DNA from 3 places in the Pseudomonas sp. P4_D7 genome. Region 1 is predicted to be linked to each of the others. Evidence: predicted binding sites of a transcription regulator. Region 1 holds the regulator's gene; each other region holds the start of a gene.
What was found. Region 1 encodes sigma-54, which starts transcription at its own class of promoters, with help from an activator protein. Its sites were predicted from a motif close to ANTGGCATNNANNTTGCTNT; they were not measured.

Region 2: a site for sigma-54 is predicted at 6,891-6,910, ahead of glnA (type I glutamate--ammonia ligase). Genes of this name have one in related genera too.
Region 3: a site for sigma-54 is predicted at 4,914-4,933, ahead of AC1DVF_RS06170 (CmpA/NrtA family ABC transporter substrate-binding protein). Genes of this name have one in related genera too.

What each region holds. Positions count from the first base shown of each region.
Region 1 covers NZ_JBFUIR010000038.1:13,579-24,059, forward strand. Annotated here, with positions in the region: gene murA (UDP-N-acetylglucosamine 1-carboxyvinyltransferase) at 1-757, opposite strand, end outside; gene AC1DVF_RS21375 (BolA family protein) at 780-1,019, opposite strand; gene AC1DVF_RS21380 (STAS domain-containing protein) at 1,135-1,440, opposite strand; gene AC1DVF_RS21385 (MlaC/ttg2D family ABC transporter substrate-binding protein) at 1,437-2,084, opposite strand; gene mlaD (outer membrane lipid asymmetry maintenance protein MlaD) at 2,096-2,563, opposite strand; gene mlaE (lipid asymmetry maintenance ABC transporter permease subunit MlaE) at 2,563-3,360, opposite strand; gene AC1DVF_RS21400 (ATP-binding cassette domain-containing protein) at 3,360-4,169, opposite strand; gene AC1DVF_RS21405 (KpsF/GutQ family sugar-phosphate isomerase) at 4,445-5,419, shown strand; gene AC1DVF_RS21410 (KdsC family phosphatase) at 5,419-5,943, shown strand; gene lptC (LPS export ABC transporter periplasmic protein LptC) at 5,952-6,524, shown strand; gene lptA (lipopolysaccharide transport periplasmic protein LptA) at 6,511-7,056, shown strand; gene lptB (LPS export ABC transporter ATP-binding protein) at 7,056-7,781, shown strand; gene AC1DVF_RS21430 (RNA polymerase factor sigma-54) at 7,969-9,462, shown strand; gene hpf (ribosome hibernation-promoting factor, HPF/YfiA family) at 9,536-9,844, shown strand; gene ptsN (PTS IIA-like nitrogen regulatory protein PtsN) at 9,856-10,320, shown strand; gene rapZ (RNase adapter RapZ) at 10,323-10,481, shown strand, end outside.
Region 2 covers NZ_JBFUIR010000002.1:71,188-81,668, forward strand. Annotated here, with positions in the region: gene AC1DVF_RS01740 (tRNA (cytidine(34)-2'-O)-methyltransferase) at 1-181, opposite strand, end outside; gene AC1DVF_RS01745 (hypothetical protein) at 180-617, shown strand; gene ntrC (nitrogen regulation protein NR(I)) at 1,215-2,651, opposite strand; gene glnL (nitrogen regulation protein NR(II)) at 2,648-3,733, opposite strand; gene AC1DVF_RS01760 (DUF4124 domain-containing protein) at 3,965-4,588, opposite strand; gene AC1DVF_RS01765 (DUF4124 domain-containing protein) at 4,585-5,100, opposite strand; gene glnA (type I glutamate--ammonia ligase) at 5,390-6,796, opposite strand; gene thiI (tRNA uracil 4-sulfurtransferase ThiI) at 7,125-8,579, shown strand; gene typA (translational GTPase TypA) at 8,719-10,481, shown strand, end outside.
Region 3 covers NZ_JBFUIR010000005.1:153,663-164,143, reverse strand. Annotated here, with positions in the region: gene AC1DVF_RS06185 (bifunctional protein-serine/threonine kinase/phosphatase) at 1-1,343, opposite strand, end outside; gene AC1DVF_RS06180 (nitrate/nitrite transporter) at 1,351-2,562, opposite strand; gene AC1DVF_RS06175 (ANTAR domain-containing response regulator) at 2,996-3,571, opposite strand; gene AC1DVF_RS06170 (CmpA/NrtA family ABC transporter substrate-binding protein) at 3,587-4,798, opposite strand; partial or broken gene AC1DVF_RS06165 (quinone-dependent dihydroorotate dehydrogenase) at 5,022-5,957, shown strand; gene rmf (ribosome modulation factor) at 6,128-6,343, opposite strand; gene rlmKL (bifunctional 23S rRNA (guanine(2069)-N(7))-methyltransferase RlmK/23S rRNA (guanine(2445)-N(2))-methyltransferase RlmL) at 6,876-9,146, shown strand; gene AC1DVF_RS06150 (sensor domain-containing diguanylate cyclase) at 9,294-10,481, shown strand, end outside.

The DNA.
Region 1 (10,481 bases):
TGACGCGACCGCCGGTCACGGCAGCGGCGACCAGATAGGTGCCGGTTTCGATACGGTCAGGCATGACCTTATAGAAAGCCGAACCCAGACGCTCGACGCCATCAATAGTGATGGTGTCAGTACCAGCGCCGGACACCTTGGCACCCATGGCGTTGAGGAAGTTCGCCAGGTCAACCACTTCTGGTTCACGGGCGGCGTTCTGCAACACGCTGCGGCCCTTGGCCAGAGCAGCGGCCATCATGATGTTCTCGGTACCGGTCACGCTGACGGTATCGAAGAAGAAGTGCGCACCGCGCAGGCCACCTTCAGGCGCCTTGGCCTTGATGTAGCCGCCTTCAACGTCGATCACCGCGCCCATGGCTTCGAGGCCACGGATGTGCAGGTCAACCGGACGCGAACCGATAGCGCAACCGCCAGGCAGTGCCACTTCGGCTTCACCGAAACGGGCAACCATCGGGCCCAGTACCAGGATCGACGCACGCATGGTTTTCACCAGTTCGTACGGCGCGATCAGGGTCTTGATGGTGCGCGGGTCGATTTCGACGCTGAGTTTTTCGTCGATCACCGGCTCGATGCCCATGCGACCGAACAGCTCGATCATGGTGGTGATGTCGTGCAAGTGCGGCAGGTTGCCAACGGTCACCGGGCCATCGCACAGCAGGGTGGCGGCCAGGATCGGCAGGGCGGAGTTTTTTGCGCCGGAAATGCGGATCTCGCCATCAAGACGAGCGCCACCGGTAATAATCAATTTATCCATAAGAATCTCGACGCCCTTAGGCTCAGGTGCGCTCGGCCCAGGCCGCGCTGCTGAAAAATTTCATAGTGACCGCATGGATGCTGCCATCGATGATCCATGGGTTCAAATGGGCATAGACCTGCTGCTGACGCTTCACCGGGCTCAACGCCGCCAGTTCATCGCTAATCACGTTCAGCAGGAAATTGCAGCCTTCGCCCTCAACTTCTACCAACGTTCCGGGCAGCTTTCCTTCAAGGAAGCTCTTCACTTCTACGGCCTGCATGCTCAACCTCAATCGGCGCCCTGTGCGCACGGGTCGGACATCATACAAAAAAGCCCCGCGCCTGCGAACCCCGCATGGCAGGACTCTGACGGGGGGCTTCTTTATAGATGTGGGTTCAGGGGTGCGCCAACAGTTCGGTCAGTTCACTGACCTGAGCAATTTCGCGCATGTCTTCGGGCATCGCACGGATGCTGACAGCCTTGCCGGCCGCATTCGCATCGCGCATGAAGCACAGCAGCAACGATAAACCGACGCTGCTGGACTTCTTCACCGCCGAGCAATCGATCACCAGCGAAGAGGCCTTGCTGGACTTGATCAGCGCCTGGCCTTGCTTGCGCAGGTCAGCGCCGGTGCGATAGTCCAGCACTCCGCTAAGCAGAAGCTCGTCGACATCACTCATACGAACTGCGGCCTCATTCATTGCGCGGGGTTCTTTTCGGTGGCTTCTTTGGCCTTGGCCACTTCCCCGGCCCAACCATTGATGGTCTTGTCCAGATCGTTGCCATTGCGCTGCATCGCGTCGGCGAACTGATCGCGGAACAGTTTGCCGATGTTGATGCCGTTGATGATCACGTTGCGCAGTTTCCACTCGCCGTTGATCTTCTCCAGCGTGTACTGCACAGGATAGATTGCGCCGCTGCTGCCCTTGACGGTCATGTTTACGCTGGTGCGATCGCCCGATTCGTCCTTGGCAGGGTCAACGGTGATGCCCTGGTTGTTGTACTCAAGCAGAGCGTTGCCGTAGAACTGGAACAGGCCTTTCTTGAAGTTTTCCTGGAAGGTCTGCATCTGCGCCGGCGTGGCCTTGCGCGAGTACTTGACCGTCATGATGCTCTTGGAAATGCCTTCGGCATCCACCACTGGCCCGACGATGTTGTTGAGCGCCGTGTAGAAATCCGTCGGGTCCTGCTTGTATTTCTCTTTGTTGGCAGCCAGGTCGGCCAGCAACCGGGTGGTGGTGTCCTGCACCAGATCATGTGCCGAAGTCGCAGCAGCCACGGCGTTACCCATCAACGGCAAGGCCGCCAACAGCACCAACAGGCTGCGTCGCAAGATAGAGATCATTCAAAAGCTCCTCATTTGGCGTCTTTGCTAACGGTATTGAGCAGGAATTTACCGATAAGGTCTTCCAGTACCAGTGACGACTGCGTGTCGTGGATGGTTCCACCATCCTTCAGCGGCTTGTCTTCTCCGCCAACGCTGATACCGATGTACTTCTCGCCCAGCAGACCAGCGGTCAGGATAGACGCTGTGGAGTCGGTCGGAAGATTGTCGACCTTTTTATCCACTTGCAGGGTGACCCGACCGGTGAAGCTGTCGCGATCCAGATCGATCGCCGTGACCTTGCCGATGGTCACACCGGCCATGGTCACTTTGGCTCTGACCGTCAAACCGGCGATATTGTCAAAGTAGGCATAAAGTTTATAGGTGTCGGTGGTCGACGTCGGAGACAGACCACTGACCCGCAAAGCAAGCAGCAACAAGGCCAGGATCCCTGCCAGCAGGAACAGGCCGACACCGATTTCCAGGGTGCGGTTTTGCATCAGAAATCTCCAAACATCAAAGCGGTCAGAATAAAGTCCAGGCCGAGCACTGCCAGCGAGGCAAACACCACGGTCTTGGTGGTAGCACGACTGATGCCCTCGGAAGTGGGCTCACAGTCATAGCCTTGGAATACGGCAATCCAGGTCACTACAAAGGCGAAAACAATACTTTTGATCACGCCATTGAGCACATCACTGGTGAAATTCACGCTGTTCTGCATGTTCGCCCAATAAGAGCCTTCATACACACCCAGCCAGTCGACAGCCACCCACGAACCGCCCCAGATGCCTACCACGCTGAAAATCATCGCCAGCACCGGCAGGGAAATGAAGCCGGCCCACAGGCGCGGGGCAATGATGTACTTGAGCGGATCGACACCGATCATTTCCAGGCTGGACAGCTGTTCGGTGGACTTCATGTTGCCGATCTCGGCGGTCAGTGCCGAACCGGCACGACCGGCGAACAACAGCGCCGTCACCACCGGGCCGAGTTCACGCAGCAGGGTCAGCGCAACCATCTGCCCCACCGCCTGCTCCGAACCGTAGCTCGACAGAATGCTGAAACCCTGCAGCGCCAGCACCATGCCGATGAAGATCCCGGAAACAACAATGATCACCAGCGACATTACGCCGACCGAATGCAGTTGCTTGACCAGCAGGCCGAAGCCACCACTGATGCCACCGCGACCCAACAACGCGTGAAACAGAAACAGCGTCGCACGACCGAACACCGCGACGGCATCGATCGCCGCCTCGCCGAACCGGCGTACGCGTTCTATTAATGAAATTCTGCGCATCAGCGCTTCCCCAGAAGATCTGCGCGGTAATCCGTCGCTGGAAAATGGTACGGCACCGGGCCATCGGGATCGCCGGTCATGAACTGACGGATACGCGGCTCGTCCGAGTTCATCAACTCGTCCGGCGTACCCTGCCCCAGCACCTGACCATCACCGACGACATAGATGTAGTCGGCAATGCTCGCGGTTTCGGCCAGATCGTGGGACACCACGATACTGGTGATCCCCAGCGCGTCGTTGAGCAGGCGAATCAGACGGACCAGCACGCCCATGGCGATCGGGTCCTGCCCGACGAACGGTTCGTCGTACATGAGGATCTGCGGATCGAGCGCAATCGCTCGCGCCAGTGCGACGCGGCGCTTCATGCCACCGGACAGTTCGTCCGGCATCAGCTCGATGGCACCGCGCAGACCGACCGCCTGCAATTTGAGCAGGACGATGTCGCGGATCATTTCTTCCGGCAAATCGGTATGAACACGCAGGGGGAAAGCCACGTTCTCGAAAACATCGAGATCGGTGAACAGTGCGCCGCTTTGAAACAGCACACCCATGTGCTTTCGCGCATCGAACAGATCGCTGCGCGAAAGCGCAGGCAGGTTCTGGCCGTTGACCCAGACTTCGCCGCTGGCAGGGCGCAGTTGTGCCCCCATCAATCGCAGCAGCGTGGTCTTGCCACACCCGGAAGGTCCCATGATGCCGGTGACCTTGCCGCGCGGGATGCGAATATCGACGTTATTGAAAATGCTGCGCGCACCGCGCTTGAAGGAGACTCCCTTCAGCTCGACCGCGTAGGCGTTATCGGCACTCATCTAAACTCCTTGCGATGCAGCCTCTCACTCGGACGCCTGTCTTTACTTAAAAAGTACGTACATCCCGGGCAGGCCGAACTGGCGGCGAACTATATCACTGCAAAGGCTACGCGCCCAAGGCTTGTACCAGCCTGTGTTCGGCGATATGACAGGTGCGCAGGCTCTTTTCCCGGGTTTTGGTAACGAGTAATGACAAAGCACGACGAACTTGCGTGAGGCTTTGCAACATAACCGCTATAATCGCCGCCTTTTCATCGGGCTATACGATTTCTGACATGAGCCAATCCAGCGACCTGATTCAATCGGCACAACGCACCATCCAACTCGAAGTGGAAGCCGTACAAGGCTTGTTGCCCCATATCGACGCCGATTTCGTACGCGCTTGCGAGATGATTCTGGCCAGTAAAGGCCGTGTAGTCGTGGTTGGCATGGGCAAGTCCGGGCACATCGGCAACAAGATTGCAGCCACCCTGGCCAGCACCGGCACCCCGGCCTTTTTTGTCCACCCGGCCGAAGCCAGTCATGGCGACATGGGCATGATCACTCGTGACGATGTGATTCTGGCCCTGTCGAACTCCGGCTCGACCAATGAAATCGTAACCCTGCTGCCGTTGATCAAACGTCTGGGCATCCAGCTGATCAGCGTCACCGGCAACCCGCAATCGCCGCTGGCCAAGGCTGCCGAGGTCAATCTCAATGTTCATGTCGAGCATGAAGCCTGCCCGCTGAACCTGGCACCGACCTCGTCGACGACCGCAGCACTGGTCATGGGCGATGCGCTGGCCGTGGCACTGCTGGAAGCACGCGGCTTCACCGCCGAAGATTTCGCTTTCTCGCACCCGGGTGGCGCCCTCGGCCGTCGCCTGCTGCTGAAAGTGGAAAACGTCATGCACGCCGGACAAGAGTTGCCGCAAGTCCAACGCGGCACGCTGCTCAAGGACGCACTGATGGAAATGACCCGTAAAGGTCTGGGCATGACCGTCATCCTTGAAACCGACGGTAAACTCGCCGGGATCTTCACCGACGGCGACTTGCGCCGCACGCTGGATCGCAGCATCGACATCCGCAGCGCCACCATCGACCAGGTAATGACGGCCCACGGCAAGACTGCCCGCCCGGAAATGCTGGCCGCCGAAGCCCTGAAAATCATGGAAGATCACCGAATCAACGCATTGGTAGTCGTAGACGAGGAAGATCGCCCGGTCGGCGCCTTCAACCTCTCCGACCTGCTGCGCGCAGGAGTCATGTAATGAGCAACGATCTGCTGCAACGCGGCAAAGCGATCAAACTGGCGGTTTTCGACGTCGACGGCGTCCTCACCGACGGGCGCCTGTACTTCCTTGAAGACGGCAGCGAGTTCAAGACCTTCAACACCCTCGACGGTCAAGGCATCAAAATGCTGATGAACGCCGGCGTGCAGACCGCTATCATCAGCGGCCGCAAGACACCCGTCGTTGAACGTCGAGCGAAAAACCTGGGGATTCCCCACCTGTTTCAGGGCCGTGAAGACAAACTGGTCGTGCTCGACGGCCTGCTTGCGCAACTGGGCCTAAGCTATGAAGAAGTCGCCTACCTCGGTGACGATCTGCCCGACCTGCCGGTGATTCGCCGGGTAGGCTTGGGCATGGCCGTGGCCAACGCTGCCGATTTCGTCCGCGAACACGCCCATGGCGTTACCCGCGCCCGTGGTGGCGAAGGCGCCGCCCGCGAATTCTGCGAATTGATCCTGCGCGCCCAGGGCCGCCTCGATGCGGCCAACGCCGCGTACCTGTGAGCCAAACCATGTTCAGCAAAAAATTTCGTAACTTCCTGCTGTTCGGCTGCATCGCTGCGATTTTCGCAGCGGTCGGCTATTGGAATATCAGCCCGGAACGCTTTCTCGACAAACCACCGGTCACCTCGGTTGAAACGCCTATCGACTGGTATGCAACCAACACGCATACCCTGCAATACCTGCCGGATGGCAAGGTGCAGTATGAGATGACGTCCGAAAAAGCCGAGCACGTGAAGGCAACCGACGTCACGCTCGTGACCAAACCCGACCTGAACATGTATCGCGGAACAGAATTTCCGTGGCACGTTACCAGTGAGCGCGGTGAAGTGAACTCAGGCGGCACCGAAGTCGAACTGATCGACTCGGTACGCGTTGCGCGCACCGATGAAAAGAAGCGTGACATCCTGATCACGTCCACTCGCATGACCGTGTTCCCGCAGCAGGAATATGCGCAGACCGAGCAACCCGTTAGAATCGACGGCGCTGGCGGTGTATCGACTGGCGTTGGAATGAAAGCGTACCTGAAGGAAAGCAGGATACACCTGCTATCGAACGTAAGAGGACAGTATGAGGCTCGTTAAAACCCTCCCTATTTTGCTCAGTCTGGGCGCAGCACTGGGAAGCGTGAGCGCCTGGGCTCTGCCGAACGATCAGCAGCAACCTATCCGCATTCAGGCCGACGACGCCCAACTGGACGACAAGAACGGCATCGCCACCTATAAAGGTGATGTGATCATCACCCAAGGTTCGATGATCGTTAAAGGCAACACCGTCACCATGACTCGCGCGCCGAATGGAGATATCGACGTGGTGACCTCCGTGGGCAACCTGGCTTATTTCGAGCAGTTGCAAACCCAGGGGGACACCAAACCGGTTCAAGGCTACGGCGTGACGATTCAATACCATGCCCAGCAAAACCGCGTCGTGCTGATCGACAAGGCCAAGGTCGTCGACAAAGACGGCAACGTCACTCAGGGCGAGAAAATCGTCTACGACACCGTGAAGAAACTGGCCAGCGCTGGTCGCGCTACCGGCAGCAAGGTCACCGAAACGCGTCCGCGCATCGACATGGTGATCCAGCCGAAGAAGAAAACCGACGAGAAAACCCAGTAATGGCAACTCTGAAAGCTCAGCACCTGGCCAAGGCCTATAAAAGCCGCCAGGTCGTGCGTGACGTCAGCCTGTCGATCGACAGCGGCCAGATCGTCGGCCTGCTCGGCCCGAACGGTGCCGGCAAGACCACGTGCTTCTACATGATCGTCGGCCTGGTACAGGCCGATCAGGGTCGCGTGCTGATCGACGATCTGGACGTCAGCCACCAGCCGATGCACGGTCGCGCCAAGGCCGGTATCGGCTATCTGCCGCAAGAAGCGTCGATCTTCCGAAAACTGTCGGTGGCCGACAACATCATGGCCATCCTCGAGACCCGTCAGGAGCTCGACAAGGCCGGCCGTCGCAAGGAGCTGGAAAGCCTGCTGCAGGAATTCCACATCAGCCACATCCGCGACAACCTTGGCATGAGCCTGTCCGGTGGTGAACGTCGCCGGGTGGAAATCGCTCGTGCATTGGCAACGGCACCAAAATTCATTCTGCTCGACGAACCGTTCGCCGGTGTCGATCCGATCTCGGTCGGCGACATCAAGCAGATCATCCACCACCTCAAGGCCAAGGGCATCGGTGTATTGATCACCGACCACAACGTCCGTGAGACGCTGGACATCTGCGAAACCGCTTACATCGTCAACGATGGTCAACTGATCGCCGAAGGCGATGCAGAAACCATCCTGGCCAACGATCTGGTCAAGGAAGTGTATCTGGGCCACGAGTTCCGCTTGTAAGCGTAACAGTGCCCGGTGCGCCGCCCGGGCGCTGTATCGATTCAAGCAGGAATTAATACGCTTTAATTGTTACAGCGCTCTAGGCAAACACTTCAGTTTCAGGCATATAATTTGCTTAAGTTTGGCGCCCCGGCGCCCTGTAGTGGATGGCGCATAGCGCCGGCGAATAAGGTGTTAAGCCCCTGCCATGAAACCATCGCTAGTCTTGAGAATGGGCCAGCAGCTGACGATGACACCGCAGCTGCAACAGGCCATCCGCCTGCTCCAATTGTCGACCCTGGATCTGCAACAGGAAATCCAGGAGGCTCTGGAATCCAATCCGATGCTCGAACGCCAGGAAGAAGGCGAAGACTTCGACAATTCCGACCCTATGGCCGACAACGCCGAACAGAAGCCCAACACCGAGATCCAGGAACCCTCGTATCAGGAAACCGCGCCGACGGTGGACAACCTGGAGGAAGGTGACTGGAGCGAGCGTATCCCCAACGAACTGCCGGTCGATACCGCCTGGGAAGACGTCTATCAGACCAGCGCCAGCAGCCTGCCCAGCAGCGATGACGACGAATGGGACTTCACCACCCGCACGTCCGCCGGCGAGAGCCTGCAAAGCCACCTGCTGTGGCAACTGAACCTGGCACCGATGTCCGACACCGATCGCCTGATCGCCGTCACCCTGATCGATTGCATCAACAATCAGGGCTACCTGGACGAAACCCTCGAAGAAATCCTCGAGGCGTTCGATCCGGAACTCGACATCGAACTCGATGAAATCGAAGCCGTCCTGCACCGCATTCAGCAATTCGAACCTGCTGGTATCGGCGCGCGCAACCTTAGTGAATGCCTGCTGCTGCAATTGCGTCAGCTACCCGCCAAGACGCCTTGGCTGGCTGAAGCGAAACGTTTGGTCAGCGATTACATCGACCTGCTCGGCAGCCGCGATTACAGCCAGTTGATGCGCCGCATGAAGCTCAAGGAAGACGAGCTGCGCCAGGTCATCGAACTGGTGCAAAGCCTCAATCCGCGCCCTGGCTCGCAAATCGAATCCACTGAAGCCGAATACGTTGTCCCTGACGTCATCGTGCGCAAGGACAACGAGCGCTGGCTGGTCGAGCTGAATCAGGAATCGGTGCCGCGTCTGCGCGTCAACGCCCAGTACGCCGGTTTCGTCCGCCGTGCCGACACCAGCGCCGACAACACCTTCATGCGCAATCAGTTGCAGGAAGCCCGCTGGTTCATCAAGAGCCTGCAGAGCCGCAACGAAACCCTGATGAAAGTAGCCACCCAGATCGTCGAGCATCAGCGCGGTTTTCTGGAGTACGGCGACGAGGCCATGAAACCGTTGGTTCTGCACGACATCGCTGAAGCGGTCGGCATGCACGAATCGACCATTTCCCGGGTGACCACACAGAAATTCATGCATACCCCGCGCGGTATTTATGAACTGAAATACTTTTTCTCCAGCCACGTCAGCACCTCCGAAGGCGGCGAATGCTCGTCCACGGCGATCCGCGCGATCATCAAAAAACTGGTTGCCGCGGAAAATCAGAAAAAGCCGTTGAGTGACAGCAAGATCGCTGGTTTACTGGAGGCACAAGGCATTCAGGTGGCTCGCCGCACCGTCGCCAAGTACCGCGAATCCCTCGGGATCGCGCCTTCGAGCGAACGCAAGCGGTTGATGTAAGCCACGTTACAGCGTTCCAGTGGCAGGCTATCCAGCCTGCCGCTTTATGCACTGGCAACGAAGGAGAAGCTGTATGCAAGTCAACATCAGTGGACACCAACTGGAAGTGACCCAACCTCTGCGTTCCTACATCGAGGAAAAACTCCAACGACTGGAGCGCCATTTCGACAAGATCACCAACGTGCAAGTCACGATGTGCGTCGAAAAGCTGAAGCAGAAAATCGAAGCCACCTTGCATATACCCGGCAGCGAAGTGGTCGCCAACGCGGAACATACCGATATGTACGCGGCGATCGACGCCTTGACCGACAAGCTGGATAAACAACTCAAAAAGCATAAGGAAAAGACCCAGAGCCTGCTCCAGGGCGCTACCGGTCGATAACCCCCCACCCCATGATCCGACTTGAAAGTATCCTGACCCCCGGCCGTTCCCTCGTGAACGTGCCGGGCGGCAGTAAAAAGAAAGCCCTCGAACAAATTGCCAACCTGATCGCCCGCGAAGTGGCGGATCTGGAGATGCAAGATGTCTACGAGGCACTGATTGCCCGTGAAAAACTCGGTTCCACCGGTTTTGGTAACGGCATCGCCATTCCCCATTGCCGCCTCAAGGGTTGCACAGCACCGATCAGTGCGCTGATGCACCTTGATGCTCCGATTGATTTCGACGCCATTGACGGCGCACCGGTTGACCTGCTGTTTGTTTTGCTGGTCCCGGAGGCTGCCACCGATGCGCACCTGGAGCTGCTGCGCCAGATCGCCAGCATGCTCGATCGCAAGGAAGTGCGTGAAAAACTGCGCAGCGCTCCAAGCAATGAAGCGTTGTATCAGGTTGTCCTGGACGAGCAGAACGGGCACTAATCATGCGCTTGATCATCGTCAGTGGCCGTTCCGGCTCGGGTAAAAGTACGGCTCTGGATGTCCTTGAGGACAACGGCTATTACTGCATCGACAACCTGCCCGCAGGCTTGCTGCCGGAACTGGCCGAACGCGCGCTGATTCACACGGAACTGGCGCAGCCG
Region 2 (10,481 bases), on a different contig from region 1:
CGTGACGTTGCAGCGTGGCATATTCGTGGTAATCGAGACCGGCACGGCGCAGGCGCTTGTCGTCCATCTCGAAGCCCAGCGGTTCGATCAAATGCAGGTGGCAGCCGCTGTTGGCGCATAGCCTGATAACGTTGCCGGTATTCGGCGGAATTTCTGGTTGAAAAAGGATGACGTGAAACATGCACGGCTCCGAAGGTAAAGATGAGCGGCATTCTACGCCGCCTGTGGACAACCGTTCGAAACTATTGCCGCGAGTCATCGGTTCGCTGGCGATTGTCGGCTTGATGATCGGCTTGATGATCGGCCGCCTGACCACGCCGGATCCGACGGTGTTGCAGCAGGTCGAGGTGACGGATCAAGGGTTGGTGGTGTGGTTCAACAACGAGCCCAAGCTGCACGGCGAAATCATCGATGGCACGGTGGCGCTGCTGTTTCAGGCTGAGGGCCCGGCGCAGAAGGGCCAGCTCAAGCTCAATGGCAAAGATGTGAACTGGCGGACGCGAGCGAGTGACGGAGGGTTGTTGCTGACGGTGCTGGCGGCGCGGCCGCTGCAGGGCGATTGGGTCGGCAGTGAGGTCGATGACCGCTGGCGGCTGGAAATCCATCTCCGCGAGTAATAAAAGCGGGAATCCCTGACCTGCCTGTATCAGGGTTCCCAAAACGGGTGGACTTCGCTGCTAGCGTCGGTCCGGTGTAAAGAGGGAACCCCCGGCCTGCCTGTACCAAGGATCCCAAAAGGGTGGGCTCGTCGCGTTGCGGTATGAGCCCGGTGTAAAGAGGGGAATCCCCGGCCTGCCTGTACCAAGGTCCCCGAAACGGGTGGTGAATCGAATCACCTGTAAGAGGTATTGCAGGGGGCGTGCCAGGTTTTCATTTGCTGAAACAAAAAAGCTGATCAGAGACATCAAAGCCCCGAAATTCGGGGCTTTGATGTTTATGAAAACGGGTTTATCAGCGTTTTCAGGGTTGAGTTGTGGCGATGCGGCTGTGCGCGATCGCGGGTCATTGTGCATTGATGCGGTGCACGGTGGCCCCTCACCCTAACCCTCTCCCAGAGGGAGAGGGGACTGACCGAGTTGCTGGTTCAAGTTGCGCCGACCTGAAATATTGAGCCGAATTCAGGTTTCGAAAACATCCGGGATCTGCGCCCTCTCCCTCTGGGAGAGGGCTGAGATGGATCCTGAGCACGCAGCAATCCTCAAGCGAACAAACCGTTAACCCTCATCCCCCTCATCATCATCCCCGCCATCGACCTTCATCCCCAATTCCTTGATCTTGCGCGTCAGGGTATTGCGCCCCCAGCCCAGCAACACGGCGGCATCGCGACGACGCCCGGCGGTGTGCTTCAAAGCCGTCTCGATCATGATCCGCTCGAACGCCGGTACCGCGCTGTCGAGCAGGCTCGACTGGCCACGCGCCAACGCCTGATCGGCCCACTGACGCAGTGCTTGCTCCCAATTGGTCACTGGCGCCGAGTCCTGCGGCAGGTTCAGCAGTTCTGGCGGCAGGTCGCTGATGTGCACTTCGCGCCCGGACGCCATCACGGTGATCCAGCGGCAGGTGTTCTCCAACTGACGCACGTTGCCGCCCCACGGCAGGTTCTTCAGGTATTCCTCGGTCTCGCTCTTCAGCAGCTTCGGTTCCACCGCCAGTTCTTGCGCAGCGCGGCTGAGGAAGTGCTTGGCCAGGGTCGGGATGTCTTCACGACGATCCGACAGGCGCGGGATGTGGATACGGATTACGTTGAGGCGGTGGAACAAGTCCTCGCGGAACTTGCCGGCGTGCACCAGGGTTTCCAGATTCTGGTGTGTCGCGGCGATGATGCGCACATCGACTTTGACCGGCACGTGGCCGCCCACACGATAGAATTCGCCATCGGCGAGAACCCGGAGCAAGCGGGTTTGGGTGTCGGCCGGCATATCACCGATTTCATCGAGGAACAGTGTGCCGCCGTCGGCCTGTTCGAAACGCCCGCGACGCAAATTTGCTGCGCCGGTGAACGCGCCTTTCTCATGGCCGAACAGTTCGGATTCCATCAGATCCTTGGGGATCGCCGCCATGTTCAGCGCGATGAATGGCGAGGCCGCGCGCGGACTGTGGCGGTGCAGGGCATGGGCGACCAGTTCTTTACCGGTACCGGATTCGCCGTTGATCAACACGGTAATGTTGGAGTGGCTCAAGCGGCCGATGGCGCGAAACACTTCCTGCATCGCCGGCGCTTCGCCGATGATTTCCGGGGTGCGCGTCAGTGCCGGCACCACTTCCAGGCCTTGCTGTTCTTGTGCGTGCTGGTTCGCACGTTTGACCAGCGAGACCGCCTCATCGACATCGAACGGCTTCGGCAGGTACTCGAACGCGCCGCCCTGATACGAGGCGACAGCGCTGTCCAGATCGGAGTGAGCGGTCATGATGATGACCGGCAACCGTGGGTGCTGCTCGCGAATCCGCGCCAGCAGATCCAGACCGCTGGCACCGGGCATGCGAATGTCGGAAATGATCACGTCCGGCTGCTGACGGGCCAAGCGACTCATCACGCCATCGGCGCTGTCGAAGCTCTGGGTGGTCATGCCTTCCTGCTGCAAGGCTTTTTCCAGAACCCAACGGATAGAACGGTCGTCATCGACGATCCACACGGTTTCACTACGGCTCATGTCGATGTGGCTCCTTGTTCCAGTGGCAAAAAGATCGAGAAGGTGGTGTGGCCTGGATGGCTGTCACACTCGATCAGGCCCTGGTGCTGGCTGATGATGTTCTGGGTAATGGCCAGGCCGAGTCCGGTACCGTCCGGGCGTCCGCTGACCATGGGAAAGAAAATGGTTTCCTGAAGTTCCGCCGGGATCCCCGGGCCGTTGTCGATGATTTCGATCTTGGTCACCAGACGATGGCGGACGTGGCCGATGGTGAACTGGCGCATGGTCCGGGTACGCAGGCTTATGCGGCCAAGGCGCAATTCGTTCTGGCTGCTGATCGCTTGCATCGCGTTGCGTACGATGTTCAACACCGCCTGAATCATTTGTTCGCGGTCGATCAGCACGTCGGGGATGCTTGGGTCGTAATCACGCACCAAGGTGATGCAGCCCTGGCTTTCCGCTTCGACCAGTTGGCAGACGCGCTCCAGCACTTCATGAACGTTGCACATCGCCAGCGACGGCAACTTGTTCGAGCCGAGCATGCGGTCGACCAGATTGCGCAGGCGGTCGGCCTCTTCAATGATCACGTTGGTGTAGTCGCGCAGGCTGTCTTCCGGCAGCTCGCGGGCCAGCAGTTGCGCGGCGCCACGGATGCCGCCGAGCGGATTCTTGATCTCGTGAGCGAGGCCGCGTACCAACATCTTGCTGGTCTCCTGCTTGGACAGCTGCGCCTCCTCCTTGGTGATCCGCAGCAGCCGGTCACGCGGATGGACCTCCAGCAGGAGCATGGTCGCGCCATTGCTGAGGATTGGCGTCACCGCGTAATCCACGGTCAATGTCTGGCCAGTGAGGGCGGTGAGCATCGCCTCGCGCTTGGTGAAGGGATGCGCCTGCTCTACGGCCTGACGCAGTGAATTCAGCGCCTCGGTGGATTCGGTGAACAGCTCGCTGATGAACTGCCCATGGCTGCGCTGCCCGCTGATGGCGAGGAGCATCTCCGCCGCCGGGTTCATGTACTCAAGGCGCAATTCGGCGTCGAGCAGGATGGTGGCGGTGGTCAGGTTGTCGAGCAGCAAACGGTGGATTGCGTCGCTAATAGTCATCGGAGCCTCTTTTGGGGGCGGAGCGTGCGCAACAAGCAAGCGTCGGTGAACGGAAAATGCAAAAACCAAACCAAGGCTCCGAAAAGAAGCGTTCGTCGCCTGAAACAGGCGTTTGACGCTCGTTTGAGTGGCAGGGTGCCAGCTCGAACGGGAAGTTTCGAACCAAAATGGGTTGGAATGTGAGTACGGTGCAGTCCGTTGCACCAATATAGTGCGCAAAGCTGGGCGGAGTTAGAAGAAACGCAGGAAGGGGTTTTTCGGCTCGGGCGGTTTGTCTTTCAGCGGGCATTCCGGGCGCACGCCGTAGTCGTCGGCGACGCAGGGTTTGACTTGGCGTTTCTGCGCTAGGGAAATGCGTAGCATGTGGAAGGGCTGGTTGGCGGTGCGTTCGACGGTGCGTCCTTCCATGTCGAGGATTTCAACCGAGAGATTGTGGCTGCCACGATCGATGTTGCTGAGCGGGAAGACCGGGCTCAGGCCGGGCTCGCCGGTGGCTTGGCCATCCAGTAGCAGTCGATAACGATGACCTTTTTGCAGACCCGGTTCGCTGGTGACGCTGACGATGATTTCGCCGGCGCTGCTGCGAATCGTTGCATCGGGTTCAGGTACCAGAATGCGCAGCATGTCGTAGTGGAAGGGTGGTTGCTCTGGGGTTTTTTTTGCAGTTGTGACTGGCACGGCGACGGTGGGGTTTGCGGACATGCGATTGCTGTTCGCGATCGGTACGCGCTTGGCATTGCCACGCGGCTGGTCGGTGTAGACGCGATTGCCTTGGGCATCGATATAAGTGAACACCTCAGCCGATGCTTGCAGCGTGAGCAGCGCCAGCCCCGCAATCAGCCACGCACGAATCATGGCTTGTGCACCCGCTGTACGCTGAGAGGGACTGGCGCGCTCTGCTGGATGACCGTCTGCCCGTCAATCACCTGCACCGCTAGACGATGTTCGCCGCGATCAACGTTCACCAATTGCAGGATCGGCACGTTGCTCGGCTGGCCGTAAGGCTCATCGTCCAATACCAGCCTTAACTGATGAGGCGGTCGAAGGCGTGGCTTGATCAGCACATTGACGGTGAAGGTGCCGTTGTTCGCGCGCAATGCTTCTTCGGTGGGCAGTCCGGCGAGTTCAAGAATGTCGTAGGCGTTGCGCGCAGGTTCACGGTTGTCGGTTTCGGGCGCGGGTGGTGCGCTGGGCGCCTGCGGCTCGACCCGATTGAGCGGCGGCAATTCCACCGGTTGTGCCTGCACGCCGTCCGGCGAGTGATCGCTGTACACCGTGTGGCCGTTGGCATCGGTGTATTTGTAGATCTGCGCGGCGGCGGGCAGGGCGATCATCAGCAATAGAATGTAGAGAAAGGTGCGACCCATGAAATCGACCGGGATTGAAAGCGATGGGGTGCAGCATAGGACAGGTGTGGCGGTTGGCCCAACCCTGCACACATCCAGAGATCATTCATACACCACAATTGATCGTTCCCACGCTCTGCGTGGGTACGCCTCAAGGGACGCTCCGCGTCCAGTGACGCGGAGCGTCACGGGCTGCATTCCCACGCGGAGCGTGGGAACGATCAGCATCACGTCATAAATCGCGGGCAATAAAAAAGGCCTCCCGAAGGAGGCCTCTTTCACTCACGCCACTTAACGCAGCGCTACCGGATCAGCAGCTGTAGTACAGCTCATATTCCAGTGGGTGTACGAAGGTGCGAACCTTGATTTCTTCTTCCGATTTCAGCGCGATGTAAGCGTCGATGAAGTCGTCGGAGAACACGCCGCCCTTGGTCAGGAACGCGCGGCCCTTGTCCAGCTCTTCCAGGGCTTCTTTCAGGCTGCCGCAAACTTGCGGGATCTCTTTCGCCTCTTCAGGCGGCAGGTCGTACAGGTTTTTGTCAGCTGCGTCGCCTGGGTGGATCTTGTTCTGGATACCGTCCAGACCGGCCATCAGCAGAGCTGCGAAGGCCAGGTACGGGTTGGCAGCCGGATCCGGGAAGCGTGCTTCGATACGGCGGGCTTTCGGGCTCGACACGTAAGGAATACGGATCGAAGCGGAACGGTTGCGGGCCGAGTAGGCCAGCATTACCGGAGCTTCGAAGCCTGGTACCAGACGCTTGTAGGAGTTGGTCGCCGGGTTGGTGAAGCCGTTCAAGGCCTTACCGTGTTTGATGATGCCGCCGATGAAGTACAGAGCGGTATCGGACAGACCGGCATAGCCTTCACCGGCGAAGGTGTTCTTGCCGTCTTTCCAGATCGACATGTGTACGTGCATGCCCGAACCGTTGTCGCCGTACAGTGGCTTCGGCATGAAGGTCGCGGTGCGGCCGTAAGCGTCAGCAACGTTGTGCACAACGTACTTCAGGGTTTGGGTTTCGTCGGCTTTCTTCACCAGGGTGTTGAACTTGACGCCGATTTCGTTCTGGCCGGCAGTCGCCACTTCGTGGTGGTGAACTTCGACGGTCAGGCCCATTTCTTCCAGTGCGTTGCACATGGAGGTACGGATTTCGTGGTCGTGGTCGAACGGCGGAACCGGGAAGTAGCCGCCTTTGACGCCTGGACGGTGACCTTTGTTGCCGCCTTCGATGTCCTGGTCGGACATCCACGAACCTTGCTCGGAGTAGATCTTGAACATCGAGCCGGAGATGTCCGACTTGAATTTCACCGAGTCAAAGATGAAGAACTCAGGCTCAGGACCGGCGAACACAGTGTCACCGATACCGGTGGCTTTCAGGTGTTCTTCGGCGCGCTTGGCGATCGCACGTGGGTCGCGGTCGTAGCCTTGCATGCTCGAAGGTTCGATGATGTCGCACACCAGGATCAGGGTGGCGTCTTCGGTGAACGGGTCGAGAACCGCAGTTTCGTCAACCGGCATCAGGATCATGTCGGAGGCTTCGATGCCTTTCCAGCCAGCAATGGAGGAACCGTCGAACATCTTGCCGACTTCGAAGAAGTCTTCATCCAGCGCATCGCGAGCCGGCATGGTCACGTGGTGCTGAGTGCCTTTGGTGTCCGTGAAGCGCAGATCAATCCACTTGACGTCATGATCTTTGATGAGTTGAACCGTCTTCGACATATGTCCTCCGGGTGGCTTCGGGCTTGGTAGTGGATGCCCTTGAATTTGGGTGATGCCGGCGCGAATACTCTGCCAAGGCAACCTGCCTCACAAGGGAGCAAATTGCATGCCAGTGCCCCAGCATGGGTTTTTTGCCCCAAATTCACGCTTATAAAGGTGCAAAGCACCTGATTGTGGAAAATCTCGCCCTCTAATGTAGCGTCTTGAGTCAGAAATGACCTGTTTTGGTGCGCGCTAAACCTTCTGCACATTAACTGGTTAAACCTTGAGCAATTTCCGCTATAATCCGCGCCCCCCTTTTTCGGCTGGCCGTTCGCGCGCTGTTTTCATGAAACTAATCGTAAAAGTCTTCCCCGAGATCACCATCAAAAGCCGACCTGTCCGGACGAAGTTCATCCGCCAGTTGGCCAAGAACATCCGCACCGTGCTCCGTGACCTGGACCCGGCCGTGGTGGTGAACGGTGTGTGGGACAATCTCGAGCTGGAAACCCGCGTTACCGACCCCAAAGCCTTGAAAGAGATGGGTGAGCGCCTGACCTGCATGCCGGGCATCGCGCACTTTCTGCAGATCGACGAGTACCCGCTGGGCGACTTCGACGACATCACCGAGAAGTGCAAACAGCACTACGGCGATGCACTGGCCGGGAAGATTTTCTCGGTGCGCTGCAAGCGCGCGGGCAAGCACACCTTCAGCTCGATGGACGTCGAAAAATACGTCGGCAGCAAGCTGCGCCGTGAGTGCGGTGCCGCTGGTATCGACCTGAAAGCACCGGAAATCGAAGTCCGCATCGAAGTTCGCGACAAACGGTTGTTTGTCATTCACAGCCAGCACAACGGCATCGGCGGTTACCCGCTCGGTGCGTTGGAGCAGACGCTGGTATTGATGTCCGGCGGCTTTGACTCAACCGTTGCGGCGTACCAGATCATTCGTCGCGGCCTGATGACGCACTTCTGCTTCTTCAATCTGGGCGGTCGTGCCCATGAATTGGGCGTGATGGAAGTCGCGCATTTCATCTGGAAGAAGTACGGCAGCTCGCAACGCGTGCTATTTGTCAGTGTTCCGTTCGAAGAAGTGTTGGGCGAAATTCTCGGCAAAGTCGATAACAGTCATATGGGCGTCGTATTGAAGCGTATGATGTTGCGCGCGGCTTCCAACATCGCCGATCGCCTGCACATCGAAGCGCTGGTCACCGGCGAGGCGATCTCCCAGGTGTCGAGCCAGACCCTGCCGAATCTGTCGGTGATCGACTGCGTGACCGACAAACTGGTCCTGCGTCCGCTGATCGTGGCGCACAAGCAGGACATCATCGACACGGCCAATGAGATCGGCACCGCCGATTTCGCCCGGCACATGCCGGAGTACTGCGGGGTCATTTCGGTCAATCCGAAGACGGCCGCCAAACGCGGTCGCGTTGAGCACGAAGAGAAAGAATTCGACATGGCGGTGCTCGAGCGTGCGCTCGAAAACGCCAAACTGGTGCCGATCGATCGGGTGATCGACGAATTGGGCCAGGACGTACAGATTGAAGAAGTCAGCGAAGCACTGGCCGGTCAGATCGTGATCGACATCCGTCACCCGGATGCCGCCGAGGATGAGCCGCTGGAACTCGCTGGCGTAGAAGTACAGACGATGCCGTTCTACGCAGTGAACGCTCGTTTCAAGGAGCTGGATCCGACTCGCCAGTACCTGCTGTATTGCGACAAAGGCGTGATGAGTCGCCTGCATGCTCACCATTTGCTCAGTGAGGGGCATGCCAATGTGCGCGTTTATCGACCGAGCTAAGTGCCCGGGGCTGTTTGCCTGTGGCCTGCGTCACCGGCCCCCCGACACCGCCGTCAAGCTGTAACGGCCATGCCGGACACTACTGCTAATCGCTGCCAAGACTTGTCAGCAAACCGAATCCTCTGATCGAGATACACAAGTGATCGAAAATCTACGCAACATCGCCATCATTGCCCACGTTGACCATGGTAAGACCACCCTGGTAGACAAACTCCTGCGTCAATCCGGCACCCTGGAGCGCAACGAGCTCAACGACGAGCGCGTGATGGACTCCAACGACCAGGAAAAAGAGCGCGGTATTACCATTCTGGCGAAAAACACCGCCATCAACTGGAACGGCTACCACATCAACATCGTGGACACCCCGGGCCACGCCGACTTCGGCGGCGAAGTTGAACGTGTAATGTCGATGGTCGACTCCGTTCTGCTGCTGGTTGACGCTCAAGACGGCCCTATGCCGCAAACCCGTTTCGTGACCAAGAAGGCTTTCGAAGCCGGCCTGCGTCCAATCGTGGTAATCAACAAGGTTGACCGTCCAGGCGCGCGTCCGGACTGGGTTCTGGATCAGATCTTCGACCTGTTCGACAACCTCGGTGCGACCGAAGAACAACTGGACTTCCAGGTTGTTTACGCCTCGGCCCTGAACGGCATTGCCGGTCTGGATCACACCGCCATGGCTGAAGACATGACCCCGCTGTACCAAGCGGTAGTCGACCACGTTCCGCCTCCGGCCGTTGACCGTGACGGCGCGTTCCAGATGCAGATCTCCGCTCTGGACTACAACAGCTTCCTGGGTGTTATCGGTGTTGGCCGTATCGCTCGTGGCCGCGTCAAGCCGAACACCCCGGTTGTGGCGATCGGTGCCGACGGCAAGCGCCGTAACGGCCGTATCCTGAAACTGATGGGTCACCACGGTCTGCACCGCATCGACGTTGAAGAAGCTGCAGCAGGCGATATCGTTTGCATCAGCGGTATGGACTCGCTGTTCATCTCCGACACCCTGTGCCACCCGGACACTGTCGAGGCGATGAAGCCTCTGACCGTTGACGAGCCAACCGTTTCGATGACCTTCCAGGTAAACGACTCGCCATTCTGCGGTAAAGAAGGCAAGTTCGTGACGTCCCGCAACATCAAGGACCGTCTGGACAAAGAGCTGCTGTACAACGTTGCACTGCGCGTTGAAGAAGGCGACACCGCTGACAAGTTCAAGGTTTCCGGCCGTGGTGAGCTGCACCTCTCGGTACTGATCGAAACCATGCGTCGCGAAGGCTTCGAGCTGGCCCTGGGCCGTCCTGAAGTGATCATTCGTGAAGTGAACGGCGTTAAACAAGAACCGTTCGAAAACGTGACCATCGACATCCCTGAAGAAGCTCAGGGCAAGGTCATGGAAGAGATGGGTCTGCGTAAAGGCGACCTGAGCAACATGGTGCCGGATGGCAAGGGCCGTGTTCGTCTGGAGTACAACATCCCTGCTCGCGGTCTGATCGGTTTCCGTAACCAGTTCCTGACCCTGACCAACGGTGCTGGCATCCTGACCTCGATCTTCGATCGCTACGACACCGTCAAGTCGGGCCACATGTCCGGCCGTCAGAACGGCGTTCTGGTTTCGGTTGAAACCGGCAAGGCACTGACCTACTCGCTGGAAACCCTGCAGGCTCGTGGCAAGCTGTTCGTAGAACACGGCCAGGAGATCTACAACGGTCAAATCGTTGGTCAGAACAGCCGCGACAACGACCTGGGTGTAAACCCGACCAAAGGCAAGAAGCTCGACAACATGCGTGCTTCGGGTAAAGACGAAACCATCGCTCTGGTACCACCTGTTCGCTTCACTCTGGAACAGGCTCTGGAATACATCCAGGAAGACGAGCTGTGCGAAGTTACTCCTAAGTCCATCCGTCTTCG
Region 3 (10,481 bases), on a different contig from region 1:
TACAGGGTCACACCGACCGCATACAAATCCTGCGACACACTTGGCGGATCACCGCGAAATGCTTCCGGAGCGATGTAACTGGGTGTCCCGGGCAGCGTCGATGGCGCGTCTTCGGACAAGCCTGGGCAGTACGCCAGGCCAAAATCCAGCAGACGCAATTCGCCGTCGTCGCCCACGTGCAGATTTTCCGGTTTGATGTCCCGGTGCAGAATCTGTCGCCGATGCAGCAGCCCGACCGCGCGCAGCAGTCGCTCGGCGATGTCCTGCCACTGTGCCAACGGCAGCGGGCCTGACTGTTGAAACAGCTGTGCCAGCGTCGCCCCAGAATATTCCCGCATCACGTAGTACAAATGCTGACGCTGCTGGCAGGCATGGACTTCAGGAAAGTGGCGACCGGCTACGCGTTTCAGAAACCATTCCTCGGACAACAGTGCTTGCCCGGCGTAGGAATCATCGGCGGAACGCGTGGGTAGGGTTTTCAGAAGCCACGTTTGACCTTGTCCATCAAGCACCCGATACAGCAGCGATTGCTGGCTCTGAGCGACAACCTCCAGCACTTGCCAGCCTTCGAACGACTGACCGGGTTTCAACGGTGGCGGCAGGGGCCATTGCTGCAGATGAATCAGCGCATCGCCGATACTGGCCTCACCCAAAGCATCCACCCGCACCAGCAAAGCACTGGCATTGTCCTGGCTCCCCGCCAGATGCGCGGCGTTGATCAGCGTCTGCGCTGCACTGTGCAGATCCGGTTGATCACGCAGAATCGCCGCAATGGCGGTATCGCCGAGTGTCGACCAGACCCCGTCACTGAGCAAAACAAAGCACTCGCCGTCGCGCAGTTCGCCATCAAGGAAGTCCAGCACCAGATGCTGATCCAGCCCTAGCGCACGCTTGAGCACATGCTGCATGCCCGGCTGATCCCAGACGTGGTCTTCGCTGATTCGCTGCAAGCTGTCGGCGTGCCAGCGATACACCCGGCAATCGCCGACGTGGGCGAGGGTGAAACGCCGACCACGCATGACCAAGGCGCTGACCGTGGTGAGCAACGGTTGCCCACCACCGTTGGCCTGCAACCAGCGGTTTTGCGCGAGCAGCAGGCGATCCAGTGCCTGGGCCACGCTCCAGGTTTCCGGCGTGGCGTAGTAGTCGAGCGCCAGCGCCTGCAAGGTCGAGCGCGCGGCCAGTCCGCCATCGGCACACTGGCTGACGCCATCGGCGATAGCGAACAGATAACCCTTGCTCGCCGCCAGCGCCGGCGCGGGCGTGACCAGACGCAAAGCGTCCTGATTCTCCGCGCGCGGACCGGTGGCGCTGGCTTCGGCGAAACTCAGTTGCAGGGCCATCGAAGGTTCAGACCCGCGCCGCCGTCACTGCCGCCGACCCCCAGGTGGTTCTCCAGCGACGCTTGACGCCGTGCAGGCCAAACCACGCCAGCACGCCAAGGCTGGCGAACAACCACAACGCCAACTGATAGCTGCCGGTGCTCTGCTTGATCGCGCCCATACCGGCGGCCAAGGCAAAACCGCCGATGCCGCCGGCCATGCCGATCAGCCCGGTCATCACGCCGATCTCCAGACGAAAACGCTGCGGTACCAGTTGGAAAACTGCGCCGTTGCCTGCCCCTAAACCGAGCATGGTGCAGACGAAAAGCGCCAGAGCAGCGTAGGAACTTGGCAGGTTGAAACCGACGGCCGCGATGCACACGGCGGCGACGGTGTACATCGCCAGCAACGTACGAATACCACCGAAGCGATCAGCCAGTGCGCCACCCAGCGGCCGCATCAAGCTGCCGCCGAACACGCAGGCTGCGGTGTAGTAGCCAGCGGTCACCGGGCTCAAACCGTACTGATCGTTGAAATAGCCGGGCAGGGCGCTGGCCAGGCCGATAAAGCCGCCGAAGGTCACGCTGTAGAAAAACATGAACCACCAACTGTCACGGTCGCCCAGGGCTTTGAAGTAGTCAGCCATGGCTTTGGCTTTCGGCCGCTCAGGGGCGTTTTTTGCCAGCCAGGCGAACAGCACCAGGGTCAGAATCAGCGGGATCAGAGCGAAACCGAAGACATTGCTCCAGCCGAACGCGGCGGCGAGTACCGGCGCGAGCAGCGCGGCGAAAACGGTACCGGAGTTGCCCGCACCGGCGATGCCCATGGCTTTGCCTTGATGCTGCGGCGGATACCATTGCGAGGCCAAGGGCAGGGCGACCGCAAACGATGCGCCGGCCATGCCGAGGAACAGGCCGAGAATCAACGCCTGCTCGTAGCTATGAATGCCGATTTTCCAGGCACCGAACAGCGCGCAAATCACGATGACCTGACCGATCAGCCCAGCAGTTTTCGGTGACAGCCGATCGGCGAGCATGCCCATGATGAAGCGCAACACGGCGCCAGCAAGGATCGGCGTGGCGACGACGAGACCGCGTTGTTGCGTGGTTAGCTGCAGGTCGGCGGCAATCTGCACCGCCAGCGGGCCGAGCAGGTACCAGACCATGAAGCTCAGGTCGAAATACAGGAAGGCCGCGAACAGGGTCGGGGTGTGGCCGGATTTCCAGAAGCTTGAATTCATCGCGCACCTCAGCTGAAAAGAGTCTCGAAAGGAGTCATGCAACAGCAGGTGGGGCGCCGCCACGGCCGCACCACCGGCCCCGGTCTGTGGGGCCAAAACGCAAAAACGCCGCTCCCTGATGCGCCGGTTGGGCGAACGGGTGAGCGACGTCTTTGTCGTAGGTGGGGCAACCGCCGTTGGTTACCTGTGCGTTTTACTTAGCGAGATTTGTGCCAATAACCTGAAAATCAAAAGCCCCTCACCCTAGCCCTCTCCCAGAGGGAGAGGGGACTGACCGAGGTGTCGGACCTCAAACATCGACCTGAAACACCGAGTCGATTATGGATTCACAGAAGGAATTGCAGGTCGGCGTATTTCCCGAGCATCCCCCAATCGGTTCCCTCTCCCTCCGGGAGAGGGCTAGGGTGAGGGGCTCTTAAGCTGTCAGAACACCTCAGCCCAATAACTCACTCATCGCAATAATCTGCTCCGCCACCTGAATCAGCTTCTGCTGCCGACTCATCGCCTGGCGCCGCATCAAGGTGTAAGCCTCTTCCTCATTGCAATCCTTCATCTTCATCAACAACCCCTTGGCCAACTCAATGCGCTTACGTTCAGCCAATTGCTGATCACGCGCCTGCAACTGCGCGCGCAAGGCCTGATCACTCTCGAATCGTGCCATCGCCACATCGAGAATCGGCTGCAAGCGCTGGGCGTGAATGCCTTCGACGATGTACGCACTGACCCCGGACTTGATCGCCTGACGCATCACACCGGGGTCATGCTCGTCGGTAAACATCACGATCGGCCGTGGCTGGTCGCGGCTGACCAGTACCACTTGCTCCATGACATCGCGGCTCGGTGACTCGGTATCGATCAGGATCACGTCCGGGCGCACCGTTTCGACGCGCGCGGGCAGGTCGATGGTCAGGCCGGACTCGTCGATCACCTCGAAACCGGCCTCGGTCAACGCAGCTTTCAGGCGCCCGACTTTTTTCGCTGTGTCGTTGATCAACAGAATACGCAACATGTTCGCGGTCTCCTGTCAGCGGCGGGCGAGAAGGGGGGCGTCGTCGTTCAGCGCGTGCAACTTGAAACTGCGCGCGTAAGCAGCCGGGTCGCTGCCGTCCCAGACTTTGCCGTCGAGCAACTGGCTGCTGCGCATGTCAGTGCCCCATGCGGCGACGCCGACAGCGGTGGCGGCGTCGCGGTAGACGTCCAGCCGCTGAACCTGGCGGGCGACGGCGAGGTAATCCGGATCTTCGCGCAGCAAACCCCAGCGGCGGAACTGGGTCATGAACCACATGCCGTCCGACAGATACGGCAGATTCACTTCACCGTTGCCGTGAAAACGCAGCGCATGCGGATCCTGCCAGCGATTGCCGAGGCCATCGGCGTAATCACCGAGAAAACGCGGTTCGATGCACGCCACTGGCGCATCGAGATATTCCGGCGCGCTAAGCAACTGCGCGGTGCTGCGGCGGTTTTCCGGGCTTTCTTCGATGAAGCGGCTGGCTTCAAGGATCGCCATCACCAACGCCCGTGCGGTGTTCGGATACTGCTCGACAAATTCGCGAGTGCAACCAAGGACTTTTTCCGGATGATCGGGCCAGATGGTCTGGCTGGTGGCCAGGGTAAAACCGAGATTCTGCTGCACTGCACTGGCGGCCCACGGTTCGCCGACGCAAAAACCGTCGATACGCCCGGCTTGCAGGTGCGCGACCATTTGCGGCGGCGGCACCACCACGCTGTCGACGTCCTGCAATGGATGAATGCCCTGGCTCGCCAGCCAGTAATACAGCCACATGGCATGAGTGCCGGTGGGGAAGGTCTGCGCGAAGGTGAGTTTTGCGCGGCTTTGGTGCACGTGCCGGTCCAGTGCTTCAGGACTGCTCACGCCGAGGTTTTGCAGGCCGTGAGAGAGGTTGAGGCTCTGACCGTTCTGATTCAGGCCCATCAGTACGGCCATATCCGTCGGGGCGACCCCGCCGATACCCAGGTGCACGGCGTAGATCAGTCCGTACAAACTGTGCGCGGCGTCGAGTTCGCCGCTGACCAGATTGTCGCGCAGATTCGCCCATGAGCTCTGGCGCTTGAGGTTCAGCGTCAATCCATAAGGCTGGGCGAAGCCCTGTGTGGCTGCGACCACCACCGACGCGCAATCGCTCAGGGCCATGAAGCCGAGGTTGATCGCGCTTTTTTCCGGGGCATCGCTGCCATTGACCCAGGCCAGTGGCCCTACCGAAGGTTCATTCATCCAACGTACCTCGAAAAAAAAGCGCCGCCCCGGACTTTGCGCAGGCAAACCCCGAAGACGACGCCATTGTCCGTGCCCGCCTGCCGTCATTGACCGGCGCGCTGATAGCCAGGAGGGTGCAAGGCATATGCCAGTGCCAGTGATTTGCGCGTGCGCCTCGCGCCGCAGGTCGATGCCCGGCTATAATCGCCGCCTCTTTTCGCCGCCCGAGTCATCGCCGCCCATGTACACCCTGGCCCGTCAGCTGTTGTTCAAACTTTCCCCGGAAACCTCCCACGATCTGTCGCTGGATCTGATCGGCGCGGGTGGGCGTTTGGGCCTCAACGGCTTGCTGTGCAAGGCGCCGGCAAAGAAGCCGGTGACGGTCATGGGCCTGGAGTTTCCGAACCCGGTGGGGCTGGCGGCCGGTCTGGACAAGAACGGCGCGGCCATCGATGGCTTCGCGCAACTGGGTTTCGGTTTTGTTGAAATCGGCACCGTGACCCCACGCCCGCAGCCGGGCAACCCGAAACCACGGATCTTCCGCCTGCCGGAAGCCGAGGCGATCATCAACCGCATGGGTTTCAACAACCTCGGTGTCGATAACCTGCTGGCGCGTGTGGCCGCGGCGAAATACAAAGGCGTGCTGGGCATCAACATCGGCAAGAACTTCGATACGCCGGTTGAGCGCGCGGTCGACGATTACCTGATCTGCCTGGACAAGGTTTACGCCCACGCCAGCTATGTGACAGTCAACGTCAGCTCGCCGAACACTCCGGGCCTGCGCAGCCTGCAATTTGGTGATTCGCTCAAGCAGTTGCTCGCCGATCTGGCTACCCGCCGCGCCGAACTGGCCTTGCGTCACGGCAAGCATGTGCCGCTGGCGATCAAGATCGCGCCGGACATGACCGATGAAGAAACCGCACAGGTTGCTCAGGCGCTGATCGAAACCGGCATGGACGCGGTGATCGCGACCAACACCACCCTGAGCCGTGTTGGCGTCGAAGGCATGGAGCATGGCGACGAGGCGGGCGGTTTGTCCGGCGCACCAGTGCGGGAGAAGAGCACCAATACCGTGAAGGTGCTGGCGGGTGAGTTGGCTGGGCGGTTGCCGATCATTGCGGCTGGCGGGATTACCGAAGGCAAGCATGCTGCCGAGAAGATTCTGGCCGGTGCGAGCCCGCTATCGCGAGCAGGCTCACTCCTACAGGTTATGCGCTCGGCACAAAAATCCATGCAATAAAAAGGGCTCCTCGAAGGAGCCCCTGGGCCGCAGCCCGCCGTCCGGGAAGGACGTGCATGGTAAGTCGTTACAAATTCAGATTGTCGTGTCGGAATTAATGCCCTGTGTCAGCCGACGGCGTGAAGTTCGTTGAGTCTGTGGATTCCCGCAGTGCCGGTCATACCGTCCCAGTTGTCGCCGCGTCCTTCTCGCCAGCCGTTAATCCAGGCTTGGCGTACCGACGGTAGAGTAAATGGGCAAAGCTCACGGGATTTGCCACCAACGCCATATTGATATCCGCGCAAAAATGCTCTTTCCAACGGATCACGCTTAAGTCTTCTCATAGGGTGTTTCCCTCACTTGTTGACTGTTTTGTGTCGCGTTGACCTCAACTGAGGTCTGGCAGAAGAAACCTGCCATGGTGCGGCTCGCTGCCGGCGTGGCGAGCCAAGGTGTTGACGCCGTTGCGACGTCAACCTGTGTTCAGTTCTAACCAATGAGTCACACCGAGGGAATGATCGTTTTGTCATAAGGACGTAACGAAATTGGTGCTACAGCCATAAGTAACGACGGGTTTCATGCACGGTTTTTCAGCAAACCCCGGTATGATCGGCCCCGCGCTGCATGATGGGGTTAATTCTTTAGTGAGAATGACCCACGTTTGCGCTGGGGTATAAAGCGACGAAGGGTCGCTTTAAGACTTTTTGTTTCATCAACTTTTTTATCTGTCCCGGCATCTAAGCTCTTTTAACCCGAGCAGCGGGGATGGAACGGCACACCTTCGTGCCACGCGGGCGTTCTTTTAGAAAAGCGCCTGATTGAAAACCGGATCGGCAATGCGTTGCCGATTCACTAGCCAAAGGCTCTGGAAATACCATGTCCGACCGTTTCGAACTCTTCCTCACTTGCCCTAAAGGTCTTGAAGGCCTGCTCATCGAGGAAGCCGTCGGGCTTGGCCTTGAAGAAGCGCGCGAGCACACTTCCGCCGTGCGTGGCATGGCGACCATGGAAACCGCTTATCGCCTGTGCCTCTGGTCGCGTCTGGCCAACCGCGTGTTGCTGGTACTCAAGCGTTTCCCGATGAAAGACGCTGAAGACCTGTACCACGGTGTGCTCGACATCGAGTGGCAGGATCACATGCTCAGCGACGGCACCCTGGCCGTTGAATTCAGCGGCCACGGCTCAGGCATCGACAACACCCACTTCGGTGCCCTGAAAGTCAAAGACGCCATCGTCGACAAACTGCGCACGCCGCAGGGCGACCGTCCTTCGATCGATAAGCTCAACCCGGACCTGCGCATTCACCTGCGTCTGGATCGCGGCGAAGCGATTCTCTCCCTTGACCTGTCCGGCCACAGCCTGCACCAGCGCGGTTACCGTCTGCAGCAGGGCGCTGCACCGCTGAAGGAAAACCTCGCGGCGGCGATCCTGATCCGTTCCGGCTGGCCGCGCATTGCCGCTGAAGGCGGCGCGCTGGCTGACCCGATGTGCGGTGTCGGTACGTTCCTCGTCGAAGCCGGCATGATCGCCGCTGATATGGCGCCGAACCTGCGCCGTGAGCAGTGGGGCTTCACCGCATGGCTCGGTCACGTGCCGGCGCTGTGGAAAAAACTCCACGAAGAAGCGGTCGAGCGTGCCGCTGCCGGTCTGGCCAAGCCACCGCTGTGGATTCGTGGTTATGAAGCTGACCCACGTCTGATTCAGCCAGGCCGCAACAACGTTGAGCGTGCTGGCCTGAGCGAGTGGATCAAGATCTACCAGGGCGAAGTCGCGACCTTCGAGCCGCGTCCGGATCAGAACCAGAAAGGTCTGGTCATCTGCAACCCGCCGTACGGCGAGCGTCTCGGTGACGAGGCCAGCCTGCTGTATCTCTACCAGAACCTCGGCGAGCGCCTACGTCAGGCTTGCCTGAACTGGGAAGCGGCGGTGTTCACCGGCGCCCCGGATCTGGGCAAGCGCATGGGCATTCGTAGCCACAAACAGTATTCGTTCTGGAACGGCGCGCTGCCGTGCAAACTGCTGTTGATCAAAGTGCTGCCGGATCAGTTCGTCACCGGCGAGCGGCGTACCCCGGAACAGCGTCAGGCCGAGCGTGAGCAAGCGGCTTACGACCAGACCCCGGACGAGCCGCAAGAGCGCAAGTTCAACAAGAACGGTAACCCGATCAAACCGACGCCAGCCCCGGCACCGGTGATCGAGCAACCGCGCTTGAGCGAAGGCGGGCAGATGTTTGCCAACCGTCTGCAGAAAAACCTCAAGGCCATGGGCAAGTGGGTCAAGCGCGAAGGCATCGATTGCTACCGCGTCTACGATGCCGACATGCCTGAATATGCGATGGCCATCGACCTGTACCACGATTGGGTGCACGTCCAGGAATACGCCGCGCCAAAATCGATCGACCCGGAAAAAGCCTCGGCGCGCATGTTCGACGCGCTGGCGGCCATTCCGCAGGCGCTGAACGTTGACAAGAGCCGCGTGGTGGTCAAACGCCGCGAGCGCCAGAGCGGCACCAAGCAGTACGAGCGTCAGGCTGCACAGGGCAAGTTCAATGAAGTCAGCGAGGGCGGCGTGAAGTTGCTGGTCAACCTCACCGACTACCTCGACACCGGCCTGTTCCTCGATCACCGGCCAATGCGCATGCGTATTCAGAAAGAGGCCGCCGGCAAGCGCTTCCTCAATCTGTTCTGCTACACCGCGACCGCCAGCGTGCACGCGGCCAAGGGCGGCGCGCGCAGCACCACCAGCGTCGACCTGTCGAAAACCTACCTCGACTGGGCACGCCGCAACCTGTCGTTGAACGGCTTCTCGGACAAGAACCGTCTGGAGCAGGGCGATGTGATGGCGTGGCTGGAAAGCAGCCGTGACGAGTACGACCTGATCTTCATCGATCCGCCGACCTTCTCCAACTCCAAGCGCATGGAAGGCATCTTCGACGTGCAACGTGACCAGGTGCAGTTGATCGACCTGGCCATGGCGCGTCTGGCGCCGGGCGGTGTGCTGTATTTCTCCAACAACTTCCGCAAGTTCCAGCTGGAAGAAAACCTCGCCGAGCGTTACGCGGTCGAGGAAATCAGCGCGCAGACCATCGATGCGGATTTCGCCCGTAACACCAAGATCCACCGCGCCTGGAAAATCACGGCTCGTTGACGCTTTGCGCAATTGGATCCACAGAGCCTTGATTTTTAAAGGCTCCGTGGATCTGCCCGCGCTAGCTAAATTAGTGGCTAATAGCTATAACTCACACACGGTCAATGGGGTTTTCCCGTAAATGCTGGCGTAGTGTGAGTTGTCTTTATGTCGTTGCACCCCGTGCGCCCAAAGATTCTGGGTTTCATCAGCGAAGACGTCTCGGCCTGGCTGGTCGCGCTACTGGTATTGCTCGCCGGCGGGGTTCTCACGGGGCTGCTCGCCTGGGCCACCCTCAATCAATTCCAGCAACAGACCCGTCAGCGTTTTCAACTGCTGGCCAACGAACGTTACACCCGCATCGAAGAACGCTTTCAGGATCAGGAGCAACGCCTCGATGGCCTGCGCCGCTTCTTCGCCAACTCTGAATCGGTGTCCCGCGCCGAATTCGACGGTTACACCCACCCCTTATTGATGCGTACCCAGGCCTATTCGTTTGCCCTCAAGCTCAATGGGGCCGAGCGCGCTGCATTTGAGCAGCGCGTGCGTGACGAAGGCCTGACCCACTTCACGATTCGTGAGCTGAATGCGCAGGGCGAACTGCAACTGGCGGGCGAACGCGAGGAATACGTGCCGGTGCTCTACAGCCAGACGCAGAGTCGACTTGGCTCACCGTTGGGTTATGACCTGCTGGCGCAACCCTTGCGCCGGGACACCCTGCAACGTGCCGACAAACGCGGCGGGCTGGCGGTGTCGCAACCGATGCACCTGGTCAGCATCGAGCCGTCCTACGCGCGCGGTGTGCTGCTGGTGGCGCCAGTGAGTCGTAATGGCGAGCGCCAGTCGTTTGGCTACGTGATGGCGGTAATCAGCATGCGCCAGTTGCTGGCCGATGGTCTGCCGGATGCCTTCCATGATTATCTGTCGGTGCGCATTCTCGACATGTCGACCAATGATCAGCACGAAGTGTTGTTCGAGTCGACCAATGAGCCGGCGCCGAGCGACCTGTCGGCCACGCGATTACTGCGCATGGCCGATCACGACTATCAGGTCGATATCCTGCCGAGCGACGCCTTCGCGCAGGCCAACCATTCGTCGGTCGGCAGTGTGATTATCCTGGGGGGCTTGCTCAGTCTGCTGCTCAGCGCCTTGCTCTACGTGTTGGTCAGTCAACGTCAGCGCGCCCTGCGCATGGTCGAATTGCGCACCCAGGAACTGCACGCCAGCGAACAGGAGCTGCGCGGCACCCACGGCCAGTTACGCGGCGTGCTGAATGCGGCGACGCAGGTGGCGATCATTGCCACCGACTTGCGCGGCGTGATCAACACCTTCAACCCCGGCGCCGAACAAATGCTC